One region of the Paenarthrobacter sp. C1 genome, then DNA from elsewhere that is predicted to be linked to it. Evidence: riboswitches for the same ligand, from Rfam matches in the RefSeq annotation. Region 1 holds a riboswitch; each other region holds the start of a gene.

Region 1 (5,594 bases):
TCTTTCGCGGAGCGGCCAGCGGACGGCGAGAGCTCGAACGTGAGCACTGTGCCTCCGGCTTTCATCTGCTTCGCGGCGAGCTCGTACTGCGGGTGCGACTTCAGCAAGGGGTACTTGACCCAGCTGATGGCGGGTTGCTGCTCCAACCATTCCGCGATCTTCAGGGCCGATGCCGAGCTGTGGTTGACTCGGAGCCCGATGGTTTCCAGGCCCTTGGTCAACACCCAGGCGTTGAAAGCCGAAAGCGATGGCCCCGTGTGGCGCATGAGCTGCTTCACCGGTCCATCGATGAACTCCTTGGTGCCCAGGATCGCGCCACCGAGGACGCGTCCCTGGCCGTCGATGTGCTTGGTGCCTGAGTACACAATCACGTCGGCGCCCAGCTCGCCACAGCGCTGCAGCAGGGGAGTGGCAAAGACGTTATCGACGACGACAGTCGCCCCAGCGGCATGCGCCAGTTCGCTGACGGCTTGGATGTCCACGATTTCCTGCATCGGGTTGGACGGTGACTCGAAGAAGACGGCGGTGGTCGGCTCGGAGAGAGCCTCACGCCACTGGTCAAGGTCCGGTCCGTCCACAAACACCGTCTCCACGCCCCAGCGCGGAAGGATCTCGTTGAGGATCACGAAGCAGGAGCCGAAGAGGGAACGGGCAGCAACCACGCGGTCCCCGGCAGCCAGCAGGGCACCCAGTGCGGTGAACACGGCGGACATGCCGGACGCCGTCGCGAAGCAAGCCTCGGTACCTTCGAGGAGGCGCAGCCGCTCCTGGAAGGTGGCCACGGACGGGTTGCCGTAGCGGGAGTAGACGAAGCGTTCGTCCTCGCCGGTGAACGCGCGTTCTGCCGCGGCGGCGGATTCGTAAACGAAGCCGGAGTTCAGGAAGACGGGTTCGGCCGTTTCCTGGAAGTTGGTACGGTCAAGTCCACCGCGAACGGCCTGGGTGTCGGGGCTCCAGCCGGCGGCGTCAGGATTGAAAGTCACTTACTCGGTCCCCAGATTCGTTGGCAGGCCACGGTTCTTCCAACCATTGACGGTGCGTTCGCCGTAACGGTCGGGTTCGCCCTCAAAGCCTTCAAGGACGTTGTAGGCGGTGAATCCTGCCTGCGTGGCGGCGATGGCGGCGGCGATGGAGCGCTGGCCGGAGCGGCAGATGAAGACGAGCTCCACGCCGTCGTCCTCGGGTGCCTGTTGTTGCAGGTCCTCGATGAAGCGGGAGTTCGGGATGCCGCCGGCGAGGTTCCACTGGATGAACAGGGGATCGTTCTCGGTGGCTTTCGTGTCGGGGATTCCGATGTGGGCCCATTCGCCCTCGGTGCGGACGTCCACCAGGATGGCGCCCTGTTCAAGCTTGGCCCACGCGTCCTGCGGGGTCAGGTCACCTGCGTAGCTCATGCGTGGCCCTCGAATGCTTCTTCGTCGTCGGTATCCAGTTCATCAACGGCGTTGGCGACTGCGGCATCGGCGCTGGCAATCGCGGCGGGCAGGACAACGGCCTGCGCGACGATCACGTCGGTTCCGTTGAACGTGGCTGCGGGGCTGCCGTGCAGTACGTACCCATCCGTCAGGGCGTTGGTGATCCGCTCACAAAAGTCGCGGGTATCCGGGCCTGTTATCAGGCGGTAAGAGAGTTTTTCTTCAGTGGGTTCAGGCATTGCTGGTGCTCCTCAGTCACGCTTGCAGTTCGAGTTGTCGATACGCCGAGTAGTCACCTGAGGCACCCCGCCGGAGAGAGGGTTGCCGACCAGCAAGTCAGGGCTTTGCGCTGGTTCTCATTACTCAAGAAAAACGTAGCATTCACGACGACGGCCCGCACGGCGGCCGTCGTCATGTTGCGTAACCGGGCGGTACTGGAGTACGGGTCCAATTAAGACGTCCCGGGAGCATAATTGACGCAGTACGACCCCCTGTAACTTCGTATGAAATCAGGTCGCGGTGAACGGACAGAGCAGTTCTACACTCAAGCCCATGCTGCATTTTGGTTGGTTCGTGGGGCACGGTTTCGGGGTGCAGGGCTGGGGCACTCCGGGCTACAGCCTGGGGTACGACTGGAAGAAACCGGCCCTGTACCAGGAGGCCGTGCGCGCGTTCGAGCTGTCCGGGCTGGACCTGTTCATCATCGAGGATTCCCTGACCGTCCCGGACACCTATGGCGGTACTGCCGAGGTTTCGCTGGCCCATGCTTCCTTTGCGCCGAAACACGATCCTCTGGCGTTGGTCCCGTACTTGCTTTCCGCCACGGAGCACCTGGGGATCGTTCCCACGGTCAGCGCTTCCTTCTACCCGCCCTTCACCGCGGCCCGGCTCCTCGCTACCCTGCAGCACTTCTCCGAGGGGCAGCTCGGATGGAATGTGGTCACCTCGGGCAGCGATCTCGCCGCGCAGAACTACGGCTTGGACCAGCAGATCGAACACGACCTCCGGTACGAAAAAGCGGAGGAATTCGTCGACGTCGTCAGGCGGCTTTGGCGTAGCTGGGAGGCCGACGCTGTACTTGAGGACGTTTCAGCCGGGGTGTTTGCGGACCATACCAAAGTGCACCCGATCAACCACGACGGGGACTTCTTCAAGGTCCGTGGGCCGTTGAACACGGCACCGTTGCCCGAGGAACCCGTGCTTGTCCAAGCGGGCGCCTCTCCGCGGGGCAAAGCGTTTGCCGGCGGTCACGCGGATGTGGCAATTGCGCTCGCCCGCGGCGTTGACGATATGAAGGCCTACCGGGATTCGATCCGGGCCGAGGCGGCGAAAGCCGGCCGGAATCCCGACGACGTGAAGGTGCTTTTCGTGCTGAAGCCCACCGTGGTGGGTTCCACAGCCGAGGCCGAGGAGTTGCGGGCGCAGCGCCGGGAATTGACGCAGCGTGACATCGACAGCCAGCTCAACTCCATCTCCTACCTGTCCGTGATCGACTTCAAAAAGTTCGACCTCGATGCCCCGCTTCCGGAGTTGAGCACCAACAGCAACCAGGGCACCTTGGAGCACTTCGCCAAGGCTGCCCCTCCCGGGTCCACTCTGCGTGAAATCCTGCAGGCACGCAGCGGTGGTGCCGGGGATTCGATCATCGGCACGGTGGGAGAAATTGCGGATTATCTGGAGGAGACCGGCGCGGCCGTAGGGGGCGACGGCTTCCTGTTCTCCGGCTTCGTTGATCCGGTGACCGTGCACGGTGTGCTGGACAAGCTGACCCCGGAACTCCGCCGCCGCGGCCTGTTGAGGAAGAGTTACGGCAACGGCGGATTCCGCCAAAACCTGCTGGATTTCTAATGGGCATTTTCACCATCGGGACGGGCCCCGTTTCCGCGTTGGCTGTGGCGGAAGCGGCTGCGGATCCGACATTTCACGTGGAACTCAACCAAGAAGCGTTGAATTTGATCGGACGGGGAAGGGACATCGTGGAGGAGGCGGCCGCCTCCGGCCAACGGATCTACGGTTTGAATACCCTTCTAGGGTCAGGCCGGGACACTGCTGTGGAGGAGAAGTCCCTCCTCGCCTACCAGGTGCAGGTCATCAGGTATCACAACAGCGGCGTAGGCCCGTATCTGGATCGTGCCGCAGCGCGCGCAGTGATCCTGGCCCGGCTTGTCGGGTTCAGCCGGGGCGGCTCCGGAGTGCGTGTCGGGACCGCAGGGTTCTACGCCGAACTGCTCAACCGCGGCGTCTACCCCGCCATCCCGCGCGAAGGGTCCGTGGGTTCCTCCGACCTGACCCAGCTGGCCGCCGTCGCTGCCGTAGCCCTGGGCGAGGGGGAAGCGTTCGATGCCTCCGGCATGCTGGTGCCCGGCGCCAAAGCCCTCGCGGACGCCGGCCTGCAAGCCCTGCAACCTGCTGCCGGAGAGGCCTTGGCCCTGGTGAGCGCCAATGCCTACTCCGTGGGCGCGGGAGCCCTCGCCTTGGTGCGCCTGCAGCACCTGGCCCGGCTCGCCGACGTCGCGCTTTCATTGTCGCTGGAGGCGATCGCAAGGTACGACGGCGGCGGAAACCTCAGTCCCTTTTCGCCGGCCATCCAGAGGGCCAAGGCGGTTGACGGCCAGCGGGACTCGGCCGCAGCTGTTCGACGGCTTCTCAGCGGTGGCTGGCTGGAGGATGTCCGCAGGGAAGTGTCGGTACAGGACGCGTTGTCCTTCCGGGCTGCACCGCAGACCCACGGGGCGTTCCGGTTCTTGGTGGCGCAGTTGCGTTCGGCCCTGGAAGTGGAGCTGAACGGCCGGGGAGACAACCCGTTGGTCGATGTGGAGTCGGGAACGATGGTGTCCGGCGGGAACTTCCAACCCATGCAGCTGGCGTTGTCCTTCGAAAGCCTGCGGTTGGGATTGGCGCACGTGGGGATCTCCAGCGAGCGGCGGATCGCCAAGCTGTATCCACCGCAGCGGGCCATCCGGGCGAGGCACCTGGCAGCGGCGTCCTCCGCGCCCGGTGCGGCGTCTGCCTTGATCCAGGAGGAGCTGCCCGGGCTGCTCTGGTATTCCGCGGCCGGACTGTTGGCCGAACTCAAATTCCTGGCGGCTCCGGCGACCCTCGGCGCGCCAACGCTCTCAGCCGACATCGAGGACCACTCGACGCTTGCTCCGCTGGCCTTGCAACAGCTGGAGAAGTCGATTGAGGCCGCGGAGAAGCTCCTGGCCATCGAGTCCCCCACGGCTTCCTACCTCCTGCTGGAAGCCGAAGCTGCGCAGCCGCTCGGCAACGGGACCGGGCTGGTGGCGGGCCGGCTTGCTGATGTGTTGGCGGACCGGCCGTCGGCGCCGGACCTGGTGGAGCGCTCGCGGACGGTGCTGCGCGAAGCCGTGGATCAGCTTTTCACTGAAACAGAGGAGGCGACGCCATGAGCACGGCCACCCGTAAGCATGGGTTGCATGCACTGCCCGGGGGTCTTGATGGTCTCGACGCCTCGGTCCTGGAAAAGGTGGGGAACACTCCGCTGGTCAAGCTGGAGAATTTCAGCCGCGGGCTCGGCAGTGTCATCCACGTCAAGCTGGAGTCCGAGAACCCCGGTGGTTCCATCAAGGACCGCACGGCACTAAGTATGGTGCGGGCGGCCGAGCGCTCGGGGGAGCTGAGGCCGGGGGCCACCATTGTGGAGAGCACGTCCGGCAACACCGGGATAGGGCTGGCGCTGATCGGGCACCTCACGGGCCACCCGGTGGTGGTGGTCACGGGCGACACCATTTCCGAGGAAAAACTCGCTGCGCTGCACAACTATGGCGCGCGGGTGATCCTGACGGATTGGAACGCGCCGTCCGAGTCTCCGGAGAACGCGCGAGCCGTGGCCGCCCGGATTACCGCGGAAACACCCGGCGCCTGGCGGCCCATGCAGTTCGACAATCCGGCCAATCCTTTGGCACATTACGAGACCACGGGGCCGGAGATCTGGGAACAGACGGGTGGGCTGGTGACGCATTTCGTGGCCGGCATCGGTACGGGCGGGACCATCAGCGGCAACGGGCGGTACTTGAAGGAACAGGTGGCAGCCTCAAGGCCGGGCGGGCACGTTGAAGTGGTAGGTGCAGACCCCTACGGATCCGCGTACAGCGGGGGTCATCCCGGCGAAATCCTGGTGGACGGCGTCGGCAACTCCTGGCCGCAGTCAGAGTGGCC
Region 2 (5,594 bases), 1.6 Mb from region 1:
GGGGAGGATCCGGGTCCGGCCACTTGGACGACCCATAAGGTTCCATGGAACCCCCTGACGTGGAGGCCGCGGACGGGCGGTGGGGCGCCGCCGTCGGCCGTATTCGCCAGCATAAGTCCAGCGTCCCCGTGAGTCCATGGCCTTTGTACCCAACGCCTGAACGCTGCTAGATGTCCTTGCGGCAGGGGGCTGATGCCAGGAGATGGAGGCCGTTCAGGTCACCGGCGGCCAGACCGTCCGGTGCCCCGATTTCCGGGTACATGAGCTGGATCGGATCGTTCACATGGTCCAGTCCCATCACGTGTCCCAGCTCGTGCTGCATGACGGCAAGGACGTAGTCCGCGCCGCCGGGATCGGCCAGAAGTTCCGCGATCTGGGGTGTGTCCAGCTCGAGGCTTCCGGTGATGTAGCTTTTGGGGCCCTTGTCCAGCGAATACATGGTGCTGCCGCCCGTGCCGATGACCTTCCCTTCAAGGGCCGGCGCCACTTCTGGTGTGGTCCACGAGATCAGCAGGGGAGCCCACCGGTCGCCGTAGCGATTGGGTTGGTAGGGCTCGCGCCGGTCCGCGGGTTGTTCGTCGGTTGTTCCGTCGTTGACGAACTGGATGCCCGAGGCTGCAGAGATATTGGCAATGGCCGTCGCCAGGAGGGGGTCGGTTCCTTCGGGAGCGGAGGCGTTGTTCACCACGTAGTGCAGCGGCCGGCAAGGGGAATAGCCCACCGGGGTGCCGTCGTCGTTCATGGCCAGGAACTTGTACGAATCATTGGTGGTGCCCGGTGCCGTCGGCGAGGCCAGCGGGGCGTCCGCTTCCTCAAGTCCCGGCGGTGGTGCGTCCGGAATGCGGGCCGAGGTGGGCTGTATCTTCCCGGTTTGCGGGCCGCCCGGGACGCTGACGCCCGGGAACAGTGCCGTGATGCGGGGGTCGCCATTCAGGAACCAGGACACCAGCACAGCGACCGTTGCCGCAATGAATGCCATCAGCAGGCCGAGCAGAACGCGCTGGGTTGTTCCCGATCGCCGGTGCTTCGGCACGTGCGTAGCTTCCCGCTCCCAGTCCACGGTTCTCCATTCCTCAGGCCCTTGGTCACGCGGGGCAGCGCGGAGGACGAACCAACATTACGGTCTGCCGGGGGAGCAGTCCAAACTCAGACGATCGCCGCGCCGAACAGCAAACCGAGACCGTAGGTGGCAGCAGCTGCTCCCAGCCCGATGGCCAGCTGCCGCAGGCCGCGGCTGAGCGGCGACGTACCGGACAGCAAACCCACGACGGCGCCTGTCGCCAGCAGCGCGATGCCCACCAGGACTCCGGCCACCAGGAGCGCGGCCATACCCGTCATCCCGAAAAGGAAGGGCAGGATCGGAACGATGGCTCCCGAGGCGAAGAAGCAGAAACTGGACAGCGCCGCGCCCCACGCCGAACCCACCGATTCATGCTCATCGGCCACCGGTTTCTCGGGCTGCAGGGAGAGGCTGGGATCGCAGTCGCAGCTGAACAATCCCATGCGCTCGGCTGCCCGGTGCTCGGCGGCTTCGCGGGTCATGCCGCGTGCCAGGTACACGAGGACCAGCTCGTTGTGGTCGATGTCCAGCGACGGGGCTGCGGTGAGGGTGGCCTGGGTGGGGAGGGTGGCGTTGAGCAGTTCGCGTTGCGAGCGGACGGAGACGTATTCGCCGGCACCCATGGACAATGCGCCGGCCAGGAGCCCTGCAACGCCGCTCATGAGGACCACGGAACTCGGTACACCCGTCGCGGCCATGCCCATGACCAGCGACAGGTTGCTCACCAAACCGTCGTTGGCGCCGAAAACTGCTGCGCGGAAGGTACCCGAGAGCCGGTTGCGTCCACGGGTCGCCAGGCCCCGGACTACTTCCTCGTGGATTTGTTCATCGGCCACCATCGCGGGGGTGGCGGCCGGCTCGGTTCCGTAGGGGGAGCGGCCCTCTGCACGTTGCGCCAGGGCCAGGACGAAGACCGAACCGAAGTTGCGGGCCAGGAACCCCAGGAACTGGCTGCGGGCGGAAGCTGCCTTGGGCATGCCTGCGTGCTCACCCAGGAGTTTGAGCCAGTGCGCTTCATGCCGCCCTTCGGCTTCGGCCAGAGCCAGCAGGATCTGCCGTTCCTCGCCGTCGCGGCGCTGGGCGAGTTCGCGGTAGACCGCAGCCTCGGCGCGTTCATCGGCAAGGTACTGCCGCCACCGCCTGATGTCCGACGCAGTGGGTGCTGCCGGGTCTGCGGTGTGGTGGAGAGCTGCGGGTTCGATGGCGGGGTCCGGAGCGGGGCTCGACGAACTGTGGGATTCCTGGTGCATCTGCACTTTATCTCCTGTGCTGGGTGGGGTAGTTGCGGCCCCATTGCACGCACCACACTACCGCTTATTTGCAGGGTTTTTTGGCTGGTATTCCTTAGCTGGAATGTTCGGTGCACCGTAATTTCCGGCTCTGCTTGACCCTCGCTTTGGCCGGTGCTCAGATGGAAGGACAGGGGCGGGGAGCCTCCCCGCACTCGGTTAGCGGGCTCTTACAGGCCCACGGGACGGAGGTTGCACCATGGACACCACCGAATCACACGCCAAGTACCCGGAACGCACCACCATCGAGTCGGACCCGGCCTACGACTACGCCGAAGACCAGGAAGTGGACGAGCCCTGGGTTGAGGAAGTGGACGCCCCCGAGGACGATGAACGGGTGGTGCCGATCGATGAGACCGAGGAATTCCGTGGGGAGGAAGAGGAAATCTAGTCCTCGTCCCGGCTGCCGAGGGCGAACAGGCGCGGCTGGCCATCCCGTTTTCCTGTCGCGGCCACAGTAACCGTCAGGGTCCGGGACGCCTCGCACCACGTTGAGGGCCGGACGGCCTGGGCCAGCGCTTTGGCGATCTGCTGCGGATGGGGATGCCGGAAGAACAGGGTTTCGTTCCTGGCCACTATGGTGACCGTGCCCAGGTAAAGGTCGACGGCGGGAATCACCGTGACGTTCCGGGCTTCGGTTTGGCCGGTGGTGTTGTGGGCGTGGCTGGCATCGCTCTGATACGGCAAGGTGCTGCTCCTGTGGAGAGTGCTCTTGCCCGCTCGGTTGTCTCAGGTCCGGGACGGGCCGCTTCCTCATCCGAACCACCCGTGAACATGGGGTTGGTGCATGGCCAGTCGGAGCTTGGCGCCACATCTCTTGAAGCTGGGACAACAGTACCGCACCTGAGGTTGTGAAGGCCCTATTGCCGGGGACAAAACGACGGCGGTGCTGCCCCCGTGAAGGGGGCGGCACCGCCGTCGGGTATTGCCTGGTTACTTGCTGCTGCCCACCGGGTGGACTTCCGGCGGCAGTTCCTCGGAGATGGCGCCGGCTACGCGCTTGTCCCAGGCCTCGCGGACGGCTGCGTCCGTGGGCGGAGTCAGCAGGGAGACCACGACGTAAACCACCAGGGAAGCACCGAGGCCCCAGTAGATGGGCTCGTTGGCGTAGACGCCGTCTTCGCTCGGGATGACACCAACCGCGTACATGATGAGCAGGGCCAGTGTCAGAACTGAGCCGACTGCCATGGACCATGCAGCCGCGATGCCCGTTCCGCGCTTCCAGACCAGGCCGCCGAGAATGGCGACCAGGAGTCCGCCCACCAGGATGTCGTAGGCGATGGTCAGGGCAACAACGACGTCCTGCGCTGCCATGGAAATCAGGACGGCAACGATGCCCAGGCCCAGGACCCAGTAGCGGTTAGCCTTGACGTCGTGCTCGGGGTTTTCCGTGTCGTCGGTGTTGATCGTCTTGCCGAACCAGCTGGCCACGAACGGGACAACGTCTGCGCGGGCCACCGTAGCGGCGGCGATCAGGGCGCCCGAAGCGGTGGACATCATCGCAGCCACAGCCGCGGCCATCACCAGTCCGCCGATGCCGACGGGCAGGATGTGGGTTGCCACCTCTGCGTAGACAACGTCCTTGCCGAGGTTGGCGACATCGATGTCCGGGAGGGCGACGCGGGCAGCCAGGCCGATCAGTGCGCCGGCGATGCCGTAGAGGATGCAGTAAACACCGGCGGTAGCTCCGCCCCAGCGTGCAACGGTGGCGGTCTTGGCGGTGAAGACGCGCTGCCAGATGTCCTGGCCGATCAGGAGGCCGAGGGTGTAGACCACGAAGTAAGTGATGATGGTCTGGACGCCGATGCCGTCGATCTGGAAGAAGCTGGCGTCAAGGCGCTCACGGATGCCGTCCATTCCGCCGGCTGCGTTCAGGACGAACGGCAGCATCAGGAAGAAAATGCCTACGGTCTTGATGAGGAACTGCACCTGGTCTGCCAAGGTGATGGACCACATGCCGCCGATGGTGGAGTAGACCAGCACGATGGCGCCGCCGACGGCGATTGCCAACCAGCGTTCCCAGTCGAAGAGCACCACGAAGATGGTGGCGTAGGCGCCGGTGGACGTGGCGCAGAGCATGAGGGTGTAGGCCAACATCACGATTCCGGATGTCTGGGTGGCTTTGCTGCCGTATCGCAGGCTCAGCATTTGGGAGACCGTGTAGATCTTCAACCGCTGGATGGTGCCGGCGAACAGGAGGCTAAGGAGCAGCACGCCGGAGCCGATGGCCACCACGAGCCACATGCCGGAGATGCCGAACTTGTAGCCGAGGCCCACGCCGCCCACGGTGGATGCGCCACCGAGGACCACGGCGGCCATGGTGCCTGTGTAGAGGAAGGGTCCCAGGCGGCGGCCGGCCACCAGGAAGTCGCTGTTGTTCTTTGTGCGGGACTTGCCCCACCAGCCGAAGGCCAGCATGGCGAGCAGGTACACCACCACGATTGCGATATTAATAGCCGAAGATTCCATGAACGGTCCTTGGAGCTGATGCACGGAGGTTGGGGTTTTCGACGATACTCCTGCGATGCGTCGAAGTCTCTGTGCGGATGATTGGAGATTTGGGTTTGGAGCTTGGGGATGTGTTGTGTGCCTCACAGACAACACTTGTTGCCTATGAGGATATGTTGTGATCGGAGTAACAGTCAAGATCCTTTGGACTTGGTTACGCCCGCAGTGGCCCTGTTGGCGTGCCTCCCGGCTACTATTGCTCCAATGACAGGGCCACATGACAGGCCTGAAAGGTTCGTGAATGAAGGCTCTACCCGTTGAACCGAGCAATGTTCCCGTTGCCATCGGTTCCAGAATCCGCGCAGCCCGGCAAGCGCAGCGCCTCACCATCGAGCAGGTTGCGGACGCCACCGGGTTGACCAAAGGCTTCCTGAGCCGCGTGGAGCGCGACCTGACATCGCCGTCGGTGGCTTCCTTGGTGACCCTCTGCCAGGTTCTGTCCGTCTCCGTCGGCGACTTGTTCGCCGCGCCGGAGACCCATCTGACGCGTCGCGACGACGGCCCCAGGATCTCGCTGGGCGGCCAAGGCATTGTGGAACGCCTGCTGACCGCACGTTCCGAGCGGCGCCTGCAGATACTCCAAGCCACTATCGAGCCCCGCGGGCGCGGCGAAAGCGAGCTTTACGCGGTGGACTGCGACGTGGACGTGCTGCATGTGGTCAAGGGCCGCATCAAGCTCATCCTGACCAACGAAGAATACGACCTCGAGGAAGGGGATACCCTCTCCTTCCCGGGCC
Region 3 (5,594 bases), 1.1 Mb from region 1:
CAAGGACCGTCCCAGCTACGATGACGCCGTGATCGGACGGATCATCACGGTGGACCGCGGGCGGTACCGGGCAATCGTGGACGAAGACTCCCCCAACGAACGCATCATCATCGCCGCACGCGCCCGCGAACTCCGGCGCAACCCTGTTGTGCCCGGTGACTTCGTGGCCCTTGTAGGCGACGTTTCCGGGTCTCCGGACACGCTGGCCCGGCTGGTCCGGGTGGAAGAACGCCGGACCCTCCTTCGCCGCAGCGCCGATGACACGGATCCGATCGAGCGGGTAGTCGTGGCCAACGCCGACCAGCTGGTGGTGGTTGTTGCAGCCGCGAATCCCGAACCGCGGACCGGGTTCATCGACCGTGCCCTTGTGGCGGCGTACGACGCCGGTATTGAGCCACTGCTGCTGATCACCAAAGCCGACGTGAAGGATCCCACTGAACTGCTGGCCAACTACGTCAGCCTGGATTTCCCGGTGATTATCAGCCGGACAGCCGATTCTGAAGCCGGCGGCATTGATGCCCGATCCGATGATGGGCTGTCGGCCCGGTTGGACAGGGATGCTGTTTCCCGGCTCCGCGCACACCTCGGTGGCAAAGTGACCGTCATGCTGGGCCACTCCGGTGTCGGCAAGTCCACCATGGTCAACGCGTTGACGGGCGCCGAGCGGGCCACCGGCGGCGTGAATGCCGTCACCGGACGTGGCCGGCACACTTCGTCCTCGGCATTGGCGCTGAAGCTCGCGGATGCCCCCTCGGGCAGCTGGATCATTGACACCCCCGGTATCCGCTCCTTCGGCTTGGCCCACGTGGATCCGGACCGGATCCTGCATTCCTTCCCGGACCTCGAACCCGGCACCGAAGCATGCGAGCGGGGATGCAAGCACGACGCTACGGCAGTGAACTGCGGGCTGGACGCCTGGGTCAATGAAGGACATGCGGGCCCTTCAGGGGTGGCGCGCCTGGCGTCACTGCGTCGCCTGCTGGGCGCGGACCCACGCCTGGAGGCCAAAGAAGCGAAAGAGCTCGGCACGGTTACTTGATGACACTGGAAAACTGAGGGTGCAGCGGTAACGTCCCCACCGCCGCCAGTATTTCAGGATAGTTTGGTGCCATGACCCAACCCGCTTCCACCTACAACGACGACCTGCGCCTGGCCCATGTCCTCGCCGATTCCGTCGACGCCCAAACCATGGATCGCTTCAAGGCCCTGGACCTGCAGATCGAAACCAAGCCGGACCTCACCCCTGTCACCGATGCCGACAAGGCTGCGGAGGAGGCTATCCGCGGTCAGTTGTCGCGCTCGCGTCCACGTGATGCAGTCCTGGGTGAAGAGTTCGGCAGCAGTGGCCACGGATCGCGGCGCTGGATCATCGATCCCATCGACGGAACAAAGAACTTTGTCCGCGGCGTTCCAGTATGGGCAACGCTGATCGCGCTCGTCGATGAAGGCGAGCCCGTCGTTGGTGTGGTCAGCGCTCCGGCGTTGGGCAAACGCTGGTGGGCAGCCAAGGATATGGGCGCCTACATGGGTCGGTCCCTCGCTTCAGCAACCCGCCTCAAGGTGTCCAACGTTTCACGCCTGGCCGACGCTTCCATGTCCTACTCCAGCCTGTCCGGCTGGAAGGAGCGGGGCAATCTGGACGAATTCATGGACCTCACGGAGGACGTCTGGCGCACACGTGCCTACGGTGACTTCTGGTCCTACTGCCTCGTGGCCGAGGGCGCGGTGGACATCGCCTGCGAACCGGAGCTGAACCTCTACGACATGGCGGCGCTCGTCCCCATCGTGACGGAGGCAGGCGGGCGCTTCACTTCCCTGGAAGGCGAAGACGGACCGTTCGGCGGCAACGCCCTGGCCACCAACTCCATCCTGCATTCGGAAGTCCTGAAGCGGCTGAACCCCGGACTGGACGACCTCCTGCAGTCCCAAGCCTGAGGCCGGCACTACTCCGGATTGCCGAATTTTCGACGGCGGACGCCCGCTTTTGTGCGCGTCCGCCGTTTTTTGTTCGCGGAAACTGGGATTTGGCATTCCGCGTAACAAAGCGCTTAACAAAACCCCACGGCTTTGGATCGTCCCCCGGACGTGCCTTAGCCTTTTTTACAGGTCACGAGTGCCAGCGCTAAACCCCGGTTTGCTGGCCGGCAACCCTCCATTCGCGGTGGGGTGCCCCGGGTGACGACCCGGCCGGTCCGGAACGGATGCGGCAAGCGCGGATCCCCCTGTGGGGGTCCCTCTTGAGTGAGGTCCCATGAGCACAGTCACGTTCAACGCAAACACCATCCCTTCCTTTGTTGACGAAGCCGCCCTCGAATCGGCAGCTGCGCGTCCCCTCGCCGCCGTCACGGGCGCGGAGCTTCAGGCGCCTCTGATCCAAGGTGGCCACGTCCGCTATGCCAACCTCGACTACGGCGCGTCAGCCCCTGCGCTGACGATTGTTTCCGCCTACCTCAACGAGGTCCTCCCGTACTACGCCAGCGTTCACCGCGGGGCAGGCTTCGCCTCGCAGATCAGCACCTCCGTCTACGAGAATTCCCGGAACATCGTCCGTGACTTCGTTGGCGGACGTGCAGACGATTCGGTGATCTTTACCCGGAACACCACGGACTCCTTGAACCTGCTGGCCGGCTGCCTCCCGCAGGTCGACGGCGAGTTTGCCGGCGAGGTCCTGTACTTGGACATTGAGCACCACGCAAACCTGCTCCCGTGGCAGGGCGTGCCGCACCGCAGCGTGGTTGCGGCGCCGACCCTGGCCGGAACACTGGACAAGATCGAAGCCGAACTGGCCCTGGGCGGCGTCAGCCTGCTCGCCGTCACGGGCGCCTCGAACGTCACCGGAGAGATCCTGCCGATCGCCCGGCTTGCCGCGCTGGCCCACGAGTACGGCGCGAGGATCGTGGTGGATGCAGCCCAGCTCGCTCCGCACCGCCGCGTCAACATCGCAGAGGCTGACGTCGACTACATCGTCTTCTCAGGACACAAGCTCTATGCGCCGTTCGGCGCAGGAGTGGTAGTGGGCCGCCCGGACTGGCTCGACGCCGGGATCCCGCACCTGGCAGGTGGTGGCGCTGTCCGCGAAGCGCGCTTGGACTCGGTCAGCTGGGCCACGGGTCCGGCGAGGCACGAGGGCGGTTCCCCCAACGTCCTGGGCGCCGCGACGCTCGCCCGCGCCACTCAGGTGCTCGCCGGCCTCGACCAGGACGCCTGGCACGCACACGAAGCGGGCATCCGCAGCTACCTGGTTGAGGGCCTGGAAGCCATCGACGGCGTTACAGTCCACCGGATCTTCAGCGATTCCGAGGACACCATCGGCGTGGTCAACTTCTCCGTAGAAGGATTCGACGCCGGACTGGTCGCCGCATATCTGGCGGCCGAACACGGAGTGGGCCTCCGCGACGGACGTTTCTGCGCGCATCCGTTGCTCAAGCGGCTGGGACTGCCTTCGGGTTCCCTGCGCGCAAGCTTCGGCGTCGGCTCCCGGTTGGAGGACGCCACCAGGCTACTGGCAGGCATCGAGGAACTCAAGCGCAACGGCCTGGGCTGGGACTATGTGGTGGACGAGGGCCGCTGGGTACCGGCCAACGACCACCGCAGCTACCCCGAGTGGGCGCCCAACACCCCGGGCACAGCCGGTGCCGCTCCCTGCACGGTCGACTAGAGGGTAAATTCGTAGGGTACCTCTAACGGCCCTGTGAAGGAGTTTGCGTGTCCCTGCGCTCAGCGAACGGCGCTCCAGTCACTCCCGGTCCCGCCGGTCCCCGCGGACCCAAGCTCCATGCCTCCCGGCGCCATGAACTTGGCCAAAGCTTCCAGGATGGCGGAGAGCACTACGATCGCGTGCGGCCGGGCTATCCTGTGGACTCCGTTGATTGGCTCCTGCCCGAAGGGGCGTCGACAGCTGCGGACCTCGGCGCAGGAACGGGCAAGTTCACGGCACTCCTGGCCGGACGCGGACTTGAGGTGGCCGCCGTCGACCCTTCCACCGATATGTTGGCGCAACTGCGAAAGACCTACCCCGATGTTCACGCGACGGAGGGGACGGCCGAGGCAACCGGACTGGCGGACTCAGCATTCGACGTCGTCAGCGTTGCCCAGGCCTGGCACTGGTGCGAGCCCCTTGCCGCGAGCACGGAGATCGCCCGTATCCTGCGCCCCGCGGGGGTTCTGGGGCTGATCTGGAACCAGTTGGACACCTCAATTCCCTGGGTCCATAGGCTCTCGCGCATCATGCATGCAGGCGACGTCCACAAGCCGGGATTCCGGCCGGTTATCGGCCCGGAGTTTCACGGACTGGAACGCCACCTCACCAGGTGGGAGGACCCGATCTCGCCCGAGGACATCATGGAGTTGACCAAGTCGCGCAGTTACTACCTGCGCGCCAACGAAGCGACGCGGGCCAAAATCATGGGCAACCTCCAGTGGTACCTCTACGAACACCTTGGCCACGCGCCGGGAGACACGGTGCCGCTGCCCTACCTGACGCAGACCTGGCGTGCATACAAAGTCCACGATGCCACACCACGGTAGGCTAGGGGTGTGAAGACCAGTACGCCCTCCTCCTCGATCGAGGACTACGTCAAGGTCATCTACTCCTATACGGAGTGGCAGGACAAGCCGATCACGTCCTCACAGCTTGCCCTGCGGCTCGGGGTCGCCAATTCCTCGGTGTCGGAAATGGTGCGAAAGCTCAAGGACCAAGGCCTCGTTGACCATCAGCCCTACAGCGCCATCCGTTTGACCTCCGAAGGCATGCGCCTCGCTCTTTCGATGGTTCGCAGGCACCGCCTCATTGAGACGTACCTGGTGGAGGAACTCGGCTACAGCTGGGACGAGGTCCACGACGAAGCCGAGATGCTGGAGCATGCGGTGTCCGACACCTTCATCGAACGCATGTCAGCCAAGCTCGGCCACCCCGTGCGGGACCCCCACGGCGATCCGATCCCGTCAGCGGACGGTGCCGTTGACTTGCCGCATGCGTACCGCATGATCGAACTCGACCAGGGCCACTCGGGCCGCATAACCCGCATCAGCGACGAAAACCCCGAACTCCTCCGGTACCTTGCCGCGGAGGACATCGCGCTCGACGCACCCGTTGAAGTGATGGGGCGCAAGCCTTTCGGCGGGGCATTGGTGGTCCGGATAGGCAGCGGCGCTGCCGGTCGGGAGTTTGACCTGGCAGATGAAGTCGCCTCCGCGCTGTGGGTGAAGAGTGCCGGCACCCACCAAGGCTGCGTGCTCCCGGCGCGCTGACCCTTGCGGCGCGGGTGGTCAGCCGGGCTGCCCGACTGGACCGCCGTCGTCGGACGCCGCATCCGGTTCCCGTTCAGCAGCAGCCGCCGCCTCGCGTGGTGGGTTGCGGATCCCGACGGCGGACGCCACCGCGCCGGCCAGGAACAGCAGGGCGGTCACCACCAAGGCGTTGTACAGCCCTTGCCTGGTGAAAACCGGCCCCACAATCACACCCGCGAAAGCGATCGAAATAAGGCCTGCGATACGGGCAACCGCGTTGTTGACGGCAGAGCCGATTCCGGCTTCCGTCGGCGGAACAGCGCCGAGGATCGCGGCCGTCAGAGGCGCTACGAGCGTCGCCAACC

The links. Region 1 has a riboswitch for S-adenosylmethionine ahead of ACNAOU_RS19505 (DUF1737 domain-containing protein). Riboswitches for the same ligand answer to the same signal wherever they lie in the genome.
Region 2: linked by a shared signal. The riboswitch ahead of ACNAOU_RS05190 (hypothetical protein) and the one ahead of ACNAOU_RS19505 (DUF1737 domain-containing protein) in region 1 are both predicted to bind S-adenosylmethionine.
Region 3: linked by a shared signal. The riboswitch ahead of ACNAOU_RS14570 (aminotransferase class V-fold PLP-dependent enzyme) and the one ahead of ACNAOU_RS19505 (DUF1737 domain-containing protein) in region 1 are both predicted to bind S-adenosylmethionine.

Annotation. Positions count from the first base shown of each region.
Region 1 covers NZ_CP186052.1:4,168,613-4,174,206, reverse strand. Annotated here, with positions in the region: gene ACNAOU_RS19515 (O-succinylhomoserine sulfhydrylase) at 1-983, opposite strand, end outside; gene ACNAOU_RS19510 (rhodanese-like domain-containing protein) at 984-1,394, opposite strand; gene ACNAOU_RS19505 (DUF1737 domain-containing protein) at 1,391-1,654, opposite strand; SAM riboswitch class IV at 1,668-1,779, opposite strand; gene ACNAOU_RS19500 (NtaA/DmoA family FMN-dependent monooxygenase) at 1,935-3,263, shown strand; gene ACNAOU_RS19495 (aromatic amino acid ammonia-lyase) at 3,263-4,825, shown strand; gene ACNAOU_RS19490 (PLP-dependent cysteine synthase family protein) at 4,822-5,594, shown strand, end outside.
Region 2 covers NZ_CP186052.1:1,072,335-1,077,928, forward strand. Annotated here, with positions in the region: gene ACNAOU_RS05170 (peptidase M10) at 1-46, opposite strand, end outside; gene ACNAOU_RS05175 (matrixin family metalloprotease) at 167-1,060, opposite strand; gene ACNAOU_RS05180 (VIT1/CCC1 transporter family protein) at 1,147-2,310, opposite strand; gene ACNAOU_RS05185 (hypothetical protein) at 2,549-2,740, shown strand; gene ACNAOU_RS05190 (hypothetical protein) at 2,737-3,036, opposite strand; SAM riboswitch class IV at 3,053-3,172, opposite strand; gene ACNAOU_RS05195 (sodium:solute symporter) at 3,283-4,818, opposite strand; gene ACNAOU_RS05200 (helix-turn-helix domain-containing protein) at 5,099-5,594, shown strand, end outside.
Region 3 covers NZ_CP186052.1:3,106,246-3,111,839, forward strand. Annotated here, with positions in the region: gene rsgA (ribosome small subunit-dependent GTPase A) at 1-1,039, shown strand, start outside; gene hisN (histidinol-phosphatase) at 1,111-1,935, shown strand; SAM riboswitch class IV at 2,106-2,219, shown strand; gene ACNAOU_RS14570 (aminotransferase class V-fold PLP-dependent enzyme) at 2,252-3,658, shown strand; gene ACNAOU_RS14575 (class I SAM-dependent methyltransferase) at 3,706-4,527, shown strand; gene ACNAOU_RS14580 (metal-dependent transcriptional regulator) at 4,537-5,250, shown strand; gene ACNAOU_RS14585 (MFS transporter) at 5,269-5,594, opposite strand, start outside.